Regions from separate parts of the Micrococcus cohnii genome, predicted to be linked through region 2. Evidence: predicted binding sites of a transcription regulator. Region 2 holds the regulator's gene; the other holds the start of a gene.
The links. The regulator LexA, encoded in region 2, represses DNA repair genes until DNA is damaged. The targets are predictions, from matches to a motif close to TCGAACANNTGTTCGA.
Positions count from the first base shown of each region.

Region 1: uvrA (excinuclease ABC subunit UvrA) is a predicted target of LexA. The motif match lies at 1,613-1,628, and genes of this name have one in related genera.

Region 1 covers NZ_JACHNA010000001.1:774,061-778,480, forward strand. The annotation lists gene HDA30_RS03635 (acyltransferase family protein) at 1-843, shown strand, start outside; gene HDA30_RS03640 (MBL fold metallo-hydrolase) at 864-1,544, opposite strand; gene uvrA (excinuclease ABC subunit UvrA) at 1,694-4,420, shown strand, end outside.
Region 2 covers NZ_JACHNA010000001.1:401,235-405,654, reverse strand. The annotation lists gene HDA30_RS01890 (histidinol-phosphate transaminase) at 1-686, opposite strand, end outside; gene HDA30_RS01885 (LysM peptidoglycan-binding domain-containing protein) at 742-1,143, opposite strand; gene lexA (transcriptional repressor LexA) at 1,543-2,325, shown strand; gene HDA30_RS01875 (ATP-dependent DNA helicase) at 2,379-4,420, opposite strand, start outside.

The DNA of each region.
Region 1 (4,420 bases), 370 kb from region 2:
GGGCTGCGGCCCTCGCCGATCGTCGGCGTCGTCAACGACGCCGTCGGCGCGTTCCGCATGCCCGGGCTGCTCGTGCTCTCGGGCATGCTGCTGGTCGTCTCGCTGCGCCGACCCCCGCGGGCCTACCTGGCCGGCAAGCTGCGCAAGATCGCCTGGCCCTGGCTCGTGTGGACCGCCGCGATGATCCCCGCGTTCGGGATCGAGTACGCCACGCAGCCGACGTGGTGGCTCAACGGCACCCACACCTGGTTCCTCACCGTCATTTTCGTCGGCTACGTCCTCGGGCTGGTGCTGAGGCCCGTCCCACCGGCGGTGACCGCTCTCGGCCTGTTCGCGGCCGGCATGCTGATCGAGCCGCAGGGGAACGAGTGGCTGCTCGTCGTCGACCGCATCACCTGGTACGGCGGGTTCTTCTTCGTCGGTGCCGGGCTCGCCCGCTGGCGCGAGTCGTGGAACCGCATTCCGTGGCCCGTCATGGTCCTGCCCGTGGCCTTCACGCTGCTCTGGGCCGGGATCGCGGTGCGGGCCGGTGGCCATCCCGAGGACCACACCGTGCTCACAGCCACGGCCGCCGTCATCGGAGTGCTCAGCGTGCTGTGGCTGTTCGGCCGTCTGCCCGAGACGCCGCCGATGCGCTGGCTCGGCGCGGCAGGACGGCACTCGCTCGTGCTCTTCGTGGCGCACTATTCGGTGATCCGGCTGCTGCGGCGGGTCGAGTGGATGCCCGAGGGGATCGCGGGCGTCGCGGTGCTCTTCGCCGCCGGCCTGGGCACGGGCGTCGTGTTCGTGTTGCTGTACCCGCGGGTGCGTTGGCTGTTCGAGTTCCCCCGCCGACGCGTCTGAGGCTCAGGGCCGCCCGGAGGTCACCAGCCGCGTTCGCGCCAGGCCGGCAGCTGCGGCCGCTGCGCGCCCAGAGTCGTGGACGCCCCGTGGCCGGGATGCACGTGGGTGTCGTCGGCGTACACGTCGAACAGGCGTGCTTCGACGTCGTCGATCAGGCTCGTGAAGCGCTCGGGGTCCTGGTCCGTGTTGCCGACGCCGCCGGGGAAGAGGGAGTCGCCCGTGAACACCACGGGAGCCTCGTCCGGCCCCGGTTCGTAGACCACGGCGATCGACCCGGGGGTGTGGCCGCGTAGCCCGACCACGTCGAGCAGAATCCCGGCCACACCGACGGTGTCGGCGTGCTCCAGGCGAGCGTCGATCTCGACGCCGGTCTGCTCGGCGATCGCGTCCGCGTCCTCGGCCCCGGCGTAGAGCACCGCGTCGTGCTCGGCGGCCAGCTCCGCGAGCGCTCGGACGTGGTCCCAGTGCCGGTGCGTGGTCACGATTGCGTCGAGCCGGGTGTGGCAGGGGGTGTCCGCCGCGGCGGAGGAGAGCAGGCCGCGCACCGCCTCGAGGTCGTCGGCCGCGTCGATCAGCACCTGTGCCCCCGTCGTCGTGGAGGTGAGCAGGTACACGTTGTTGTCCATCTCGGACACGGAGCAGGCCCGCACGGTGACGGCGGGCAGGTCGTGGAGCAGACGGACGTCGGTGGATCGGGACATGCGGGGAAGTCTACGCACGAGCGTCCGGGAGGGCACAGCGGACGTCGGACGCCTACACTGGCCGGGTGTCGAACACGTCTGCGAACCCCACCGCCCCCGCCGCGCACGGCCTCGCATCCGGACCGGCCGGCACCGCGTCCGCCGCGTCCGTGGAGCCCGACCGGATCGTCGTGCAGGGCGCGCGCGAGCACAATCTGAAGAACGTCGACGTCTCGCTGCCTCGTGACTCGATGGTCGTCTTCACGGGCCTGTCCGGCTCGGGCAAGTCCTCCCTGGCCTTCGACACGATCTTCGCCGAGGGTCAGCGCCGCTACGTCGAGTCCCTGTCCTCCTACGCGCGCATGTTCCTGGGACGCGTGGACAAGCCCGCCGTCGACTTCATCGAGGGCCTGTCTCCGGCGGTGTCGATCGACCAGAAGTCCACGAACCGCAACCCGCGTTCCACGGTCGGCACCATCACGGAGATCTACGACTACATGCGTCTGCTGTGGGCGCGGGTCGGCGTGCCCCACTGTGCGGACTGCGGCGAGCCCGTCGACCGGCAGACCCCGCAGCAGATCGTCGACCAGCTGTTGCGGCTGCCCGAGCGCACCCGGTTCCAGGTGCTGGCCCCCGTGGTGCGCGGTCGCAAGGGCGAGTTCGTGGATCTGTTCTCCTCGTTGGCCGCCCAGGGCTTCTCCCGCGCGGTCGTCGACGGTGAACTCGTCCAGCTCTCCGACCCGCCGTCGCTGAAGAAGCAGGTCAAGCACACGATCGCCGTCGTGGTCGACCGCCTGGCCATGAAGGAGGGCATCCGCCAGCGTCTGACCGACTCGGTGGAGACGGCCCTGCGTCTGGCCGAGGGGCTGGTCGTCGTCGATTTCGTGGACATCGAGGTCGTCGAGGAGAAGGGCAAGAAGAACACCGCCGAGCTCTCCGGGCGCGATGCCGAGGGGCGGCCACGCTACCGGCAGTTCTCCGAGAAGCTCTCCTGCCCCAACGGTCACGAGCAGACGGTCGACGAGATCGAGCCGCGCTCGTTCTCCTTCAACAACCCGTTCGGTGCGTGCCCCGAGTGCACGGGAATCGGCTCGCGTCTGCAGGTCGATGAGGATCTCGTGGTGCCCAATGACGAGGCCTCCCTGGCCGACGGCGCGATCGCCCCGTGGTCGCTGGGCAAGTCCACCTCTCAGTACTGGGAGCGGGTGCTCGAGGGCCTCGCCGCCGACCTGGGCTTTCGCATGGACACGCCGTGGAAGGAGCTGCCGGACACGGTCCGGCACGCCGTGCTGCACGGCAAGGACTTCAAGGTCGAGGTCTCGTTCCGCAACCGGTTCGGCCGCGAGCGCCGCTACACGACCGGCTTCGAGGGCGTCGTGCCCTACGTGGCGCGCAAACACCTGGAGACCGAGTCGGACTCGGCCCGTGAGCGCTACGAGTCGTTCATGCGTCAGATCCCGTGCCCGGCCTGCCACGGGGCCCGGCTGAACCCGACGGTGCTCAACGTGCTCGTCGAAGGGCGTTCGATCGCCGAGGCGACCGCCCTGCCGCTGCGCGAGGCTCGTGACTTCTTCGCGGGCCTGGACCTGGACGACCGGCAGCGGCAGATCGCCGACCAGGTCCTCAAGGAGCTGCTGGCCCGCCTGACGTTCCTGCTCGACGTGGGCCTGGAATACCTGAACCTGGAACGCTCGGCGGGCACGCTCTCCGGCGGCGAGGCGCAGCGGATCCGACTGGCCACGCAGATCGGCTCGGGCCTGGTCGGCGTGCTGTACGTGCTGGACGAGCCCTCGATCGGCCTGCATCAGCGCGACAACCGTCGACTCATCGAGACCCTGCTGCGGCTGCGAGACCTGGGCAACACGCTCATCGTCGTCGAGCACGACGAGGACACGATCGCCGAAGCCGACTGGATCGTCGACATCGGCCCGAACGCCGGCGAGCGCGGGGGAGAGGTCGTTCATTCCGGCTCCCTCGAGGACCTGCGCGCCAACACCCGGTCGATCACGGGCGACTACCTCGCCGGCCGGCGGCGCATCGAGGTTCCCGCAGCCCGCCGACCGGTCGACCCGCAGCGTGTGCTGCGCGTGCGCGGCGCCCGGGAGAACAACCTCAAGGACGTGACCGCGACGATCCCCCTGGGCGTGTTCACCGCGGTCACGGGCGTCTCCGGCTCGGGCAAGTCCACGCTGATCAACGAGATCCTGTACAAGGTGCTCGCCAATCGTCTCAACGGGGCCAAGCACGTGCCGGGACGGCACCGCACCGTCGAGGGCGTGGACCAGCTCGACAAGGTGGTGCACGTGGACCAGAGCCCGATCGGGCGCACCCCGCGTTCGAACCCGGCGACCTACACCGGCGTGTTCGATGCGATCCGCAAGCTCTTCGCGGAGACGCCCGAGGCCAAGGTGCGCGGCTACCAGCCCGGCCGGTTCTCCTTCAACATCAAGGGCGGGCGATGCGAGGCCTGCGCTGGCGACGGCACCCTGAAGATCGAGATGAACTTCCTGCCGGACGTCTACGTCCCTTGCGAGGTGTGCCACGGCGCCCGCTATAACCGCGAGACCCTCGAGGTGCTGTACAAGGGCAAGAACATCGCCGAGGTGCTCGACATGCCGATCGAGGAGGCTGCGGAGTTCTTCTCCTCGTACACGAAGATCTCCCGCTACCTGGACACCCTCGTGGAGGTGGGCCTGGGCTATGTGCGCCTCGGCCAGCCCGCCACGACCCTCTCCGGGGGTGAAGCGCAGCGGGTCAAGCTCGCCGCCGAGCTGCAGCGTCGGCACAACGGGCGAAGCGTCTATGTGCTCGACGAGCCCACCACAGGCCTGCACTTCGAGGACATCCGGCGCCTGTTGCACGTGCTGCAGTCCCTCGTGGACAAGGGCAACACGGTG
Region 2 (4,420 bases):
GCCACGGCGAGCCGCTCCCCGGCGCGATAGGCGGCGTCCACCACGTCGAGCTCGAGCGCGGTGCCCGTCGGGTTGTTCGGCGAGGCGAGCACGACGACGTGCGGGGCGTGCCGGGTGATCGACTCAGCCACGTGCTCGGCGCTCAGGGTGAAGTCGTCGGCCCGCCCCGCGTCGACGAACTGCGTGTGTGTGCCCTCGGCGAGCAGCGGATACATGGAGTATGAGGGCTGGAACGCGAGCAGACGACGCCCCGGCCCGCCGAACGCCTGCAACAGCTGCTGCAGCACCTCGTTCGAGCCGTTGGCGGCCCAGACCGCCTCCGCAGTGAGCCCGTGCCCGAGATAGTCGGCCAGCGCCTCGCGCAACGCGGTGAACTCGCGGTCCGGATACCGGTTGAGCCCCGTGGCGATGTCGCCCACGGCCTGCGCGATGGCCTCAGCCACGCCCGGCGGGACGGGGTGGGTGTTCTCATTGGTGTTGAGCCGCACCGACACGTCGAGCTGCGGTGCTCCGTACGGCGTGCGACCGCGCAGGGCCTGCCGTAACGGCAGGTCGCTGAGCCGTACCCGGTCGAGCGGGGCCACGCCGCCGTCGTTGTGCACCGTCACGGCACATGCCGGGTCGTTCGGTGTGTTCGCGGTCGGCGACTGCCCGGCCTGTGCCGCCTTCGTGGCCTGTGCATCCATGGCGTCAGTGTAGGAATCCGCGCAGCGGGCGACACCCACAAGTCACGACGAGACGTCAGCGGCCAGCCGGGACGAACAGCTCGGTCCCCGGCTGCAGCTCGGCGCCCTCGAGCTCATTCAGCTGCGCGATGCGCTCCATGGTGGTGTACCGGTCCGCGTCCGGGTCCGCCTCGGCGGCCACCTCCCACAGTGTGTCCCCCGGAGAGACCACGACCTTCTCGAGCTCGGCCCCCGATCCGGCGGCGGAGACCGCTGCGGGCGAGAACCCGATGTTCAGCGCGGACAGGGCGAACGCCGTGAGGGCGGCCATGGCAAGCATGAGCGGCAGCCCACGCAGCACGAAGCGGCCGCGCCGGTTCAGGCGCACGGCGTTCCGCCCCGAGCTCGTCGGCCGGTCGAGACGACGCGGCAGACGGGCGGCAAGAGCGGTGATGTCGGCGGTGTGAGTGATCGTCATGATGACTGCCTTTCCCTCCGTGCGCGCCCGCCGGACTCCGCTTGTCCCGACCCGGAGGTCGCGGGGAGCCCTCCGCGAGGACGCGCATGATTCGAACAGGTGTTCGATTCGTTCGATCCCATTTCTAGCACACACGTTCGAGACACGCCATGGATTCTTCGAACATATCTTTGAATCCAGCGGTGCCGTCAGCTACCGTCGTGGCATCGACCACGTCCGCTCCGGCGGGCTTGACCGACGCCCTGCGCGCCGCGTGCAGGGCCCAGATCATCAGGCGCACCCGAGACGTTAAGGACGGCGCGAGACGGCCAGGTCTGCCGCGCAGCCCCGGCCGGCCCGTCCCCGCCCGCCACGGGCACGCAGGATGACCCACGCCCCCGCAGGACGATTGGACACCGCATGGCCCCGCACGAGACTCCCGACGCCGCCGACCACACCCCGGCTCTGAGCCCGCGTCAGGCAGCGGTCCTCGAAACGATCCGGTCGTCGATCGCCGCCAAGGGGTACCCGCCGTCCATGCGCGAGATCGGTGACGCGGCCGGGCTCGGCTCCCTCTCCTCGGTCAAGCATCAGCTCAGCCGCCTCGAGCGATTCGGCTACATCCGCCGAGATCCAGGCCGACCCCGCGCGCTTGAGGTGTTGCTCGACGCGGACGGAACCCCACTCACCGCGGCCGGTCGGCCGGCCGCCGAGACCCCCCGCCCGCCCGAGGCCGAGGCACAGTCCGTCGCGGACCGCTCGGGCCCCGGCGACGACGCCGCCGAGGTGGTGGCCCTGCCCACCTGGCACACCGGTCTGGACGATGCGGACTCGGTGCCGGTCCCCTGGGTGGGCCGCATCGCCGCCGGCGGGCCGATCCTCGCCGAACAGCAGGTGGAGGACGTGATGCCGCTACCGCGCCGTCTGACCGGCGAGGGCGAGCTGTTCATGCTCCGAGTCTCGGGTGACTCGATGGTCGACGCGGCGATCTGTGACGGCGACTGGGTGGTCGTGCGCCGGCAGAGCACCGCCGCCAACGGTGACGTCGTGGCCGCGCTGCTCGACGACGAGGCCACGGTCAAGACCTTCCGGCAGCGCGACGGCCACACCTGGCTGCTCCCGCAGAACACCGCCTACGAACCGATCATGGGCGACCACGCGACCATCATGGGTCGCGTCGTCACGGTGCTGCGCTCTCTCTGAACCCGCTCACTGCCGCGGCGACGGGCGGCATCGCATTCTTGCCCGCGCTCAGCTCAGGTGCTCGCGTGCAGCCGCTGCAGCACGCCGGACACGACGGCCGGGTCCGTCGTGCGCCAGAAGTCCGGCAGGGCGGAGGTGAGAAACCCGCCGTAGCGCTCGGTCGCCAGGCGCGAGTCCAGCACCGCCACGACGCCCCGATCATCCACCGAGCGGATGAGCCGACCGACGCCCTGGGCCAGACGGATCGCGGCGTGCGTGGCCGACACAGCCATGAACCCGTTGCCGCCGCGCCGGGCGACGTCCCGGGTGCGCGCGGCGGAGAGCGGCTCGTCCGGACGCGGGAACGGGATCCGGTCGATCACCACGCACCGCAGCGACGGGCCGGGGACGTCCACGCCCTGCCACAGGCTCATCGTGCCGAACAGCGAGGTGTCGGGTTCCTGGGCGAACCGGGACACCAGGGCGGAGAGCGTTCCGTCGCCCTGGCACAGGATCTCCTGCTCGGTCCCGAGCCGCTGCCGCATGGCCTCCGCCGCGTCCTCGGCGGCTCGCTTCGATGAGAACAGCCCGAGCACGCCACCGCCGCTGGCCTGCAGGATGCGTTCGAGTTCGTCGAGCGACTCCTCGGAGGCGAAGCGACCCGGTTTGGGCAGATGACGGGCCACGTAGAGCACACCCTGCCGCGGGTAGTCGAACGGACTGCCCACATCGAGCACGGTGTACCTCGGGGCATCGGGACCGCTGAGGCCGACGTCACCGGCCACCGCCTCGAACCGGCGCTCCCCCGTGCCGACCGTCAACGTCGCCGAGGTCAGCACCGTGGTCGCGCGGCCGAACAGACCCTCGCGCAGCTTGCCGGCGACCGACAGCGGTGCGACGTAGATCTGTGGCGGATCAGCCTCATCGCCGGGAACCCACCCGGTGCCCGGCTCGAAATGCCCCGGGCGCGTCGCCCACACGACCTCGGGGAAGTCCGCCTCGGGTCGGGCCGCGAGGATCCGCTCGGTCACCTCGAGCACATCGATCACCCGGGAGCGGGCCATCTGACGTCCGCCGTCGTCCTGGGCGTCCTTCCCGCCGCCCAGATCGGACACGCACTGGCGCGCCGCCGCGAGCACGGCGTTCAGCGCGGCCTCCTGCGCCTCGTCAACGCCCCCGTGCAGCAGCCCCGACGGCGCGGACGTGAACGCGGCGTCCAGGCCGGCAGCAGCCGAAACGAGATCCTCGACCGCGACCGCCGCGTGCCGCCGCAGCGATGTGGCCGCCCCGAGCACGATGGAGCCGGAGAGCACGCCGGTCACGGCGCCGGTGACCCGGTCCTGCAGCTCGTGGGCCTCGTCGACGATCACCGCAGAGTACTCGGGCAGCACGGCCAGCCCCTCGAAGGCAGACAACGCCAGCATCGCGTGGTTGGTCACCACGACGTCCGCATCGGCGGCCTCGGCCCGGGCCCGCTCGGAGAAGCACTCCTCGGCGACCGGGCACGTCGACGCACCGAGACAGTCGACCGCCGAGACCGACACCTGCCGCCACGCTCGATCGGAGACGGGGCGCTCCAGGTCGTCACGGTCACCGGTGTCCGTCGTCTCTGCCCACGAACGCAGGGCCATCACCTCTCGGCCCAGCGGAGTCGACGGCCCGGACTCGCCGTCCGCGACCGTGTCCACCACGGCGCCGTCATCGGCCGTGGTGAACAGGGTCTCGGCGTCCTCGTCGCCCGGGTATCCGCCGTCGAGCTTGTGCCGACACAGGTAGTTCGCACGCCCCTTGACCAGCGCGACCACGGGCTCGCGCGGCAGCTCGTCCCGCAGCGCCTCAACCAGACGCGGTGCGTCGCGGCGCATGATCTGCGCCTGCAGTGCGAGTGTCGCCGTGGCCACGACGACCGGATCCTCCTGGTCCATCGCATGCTGCAGGGCCGGGATGAGGTAGGCGAGCGACTTGCCCGTGCCCGTGCCGGCCTGCACCAGCAGGTGCCGACGCGATTCGAGCGCCCGGGCCACCTCGAGCACCATGCGGTGCTGGCCCGCTCGGTGCTGGCCGCCCGTGGCGCGCACCGCGGACTCCAGCAGGGCGAGCGCCTCCCGTTCCCGGT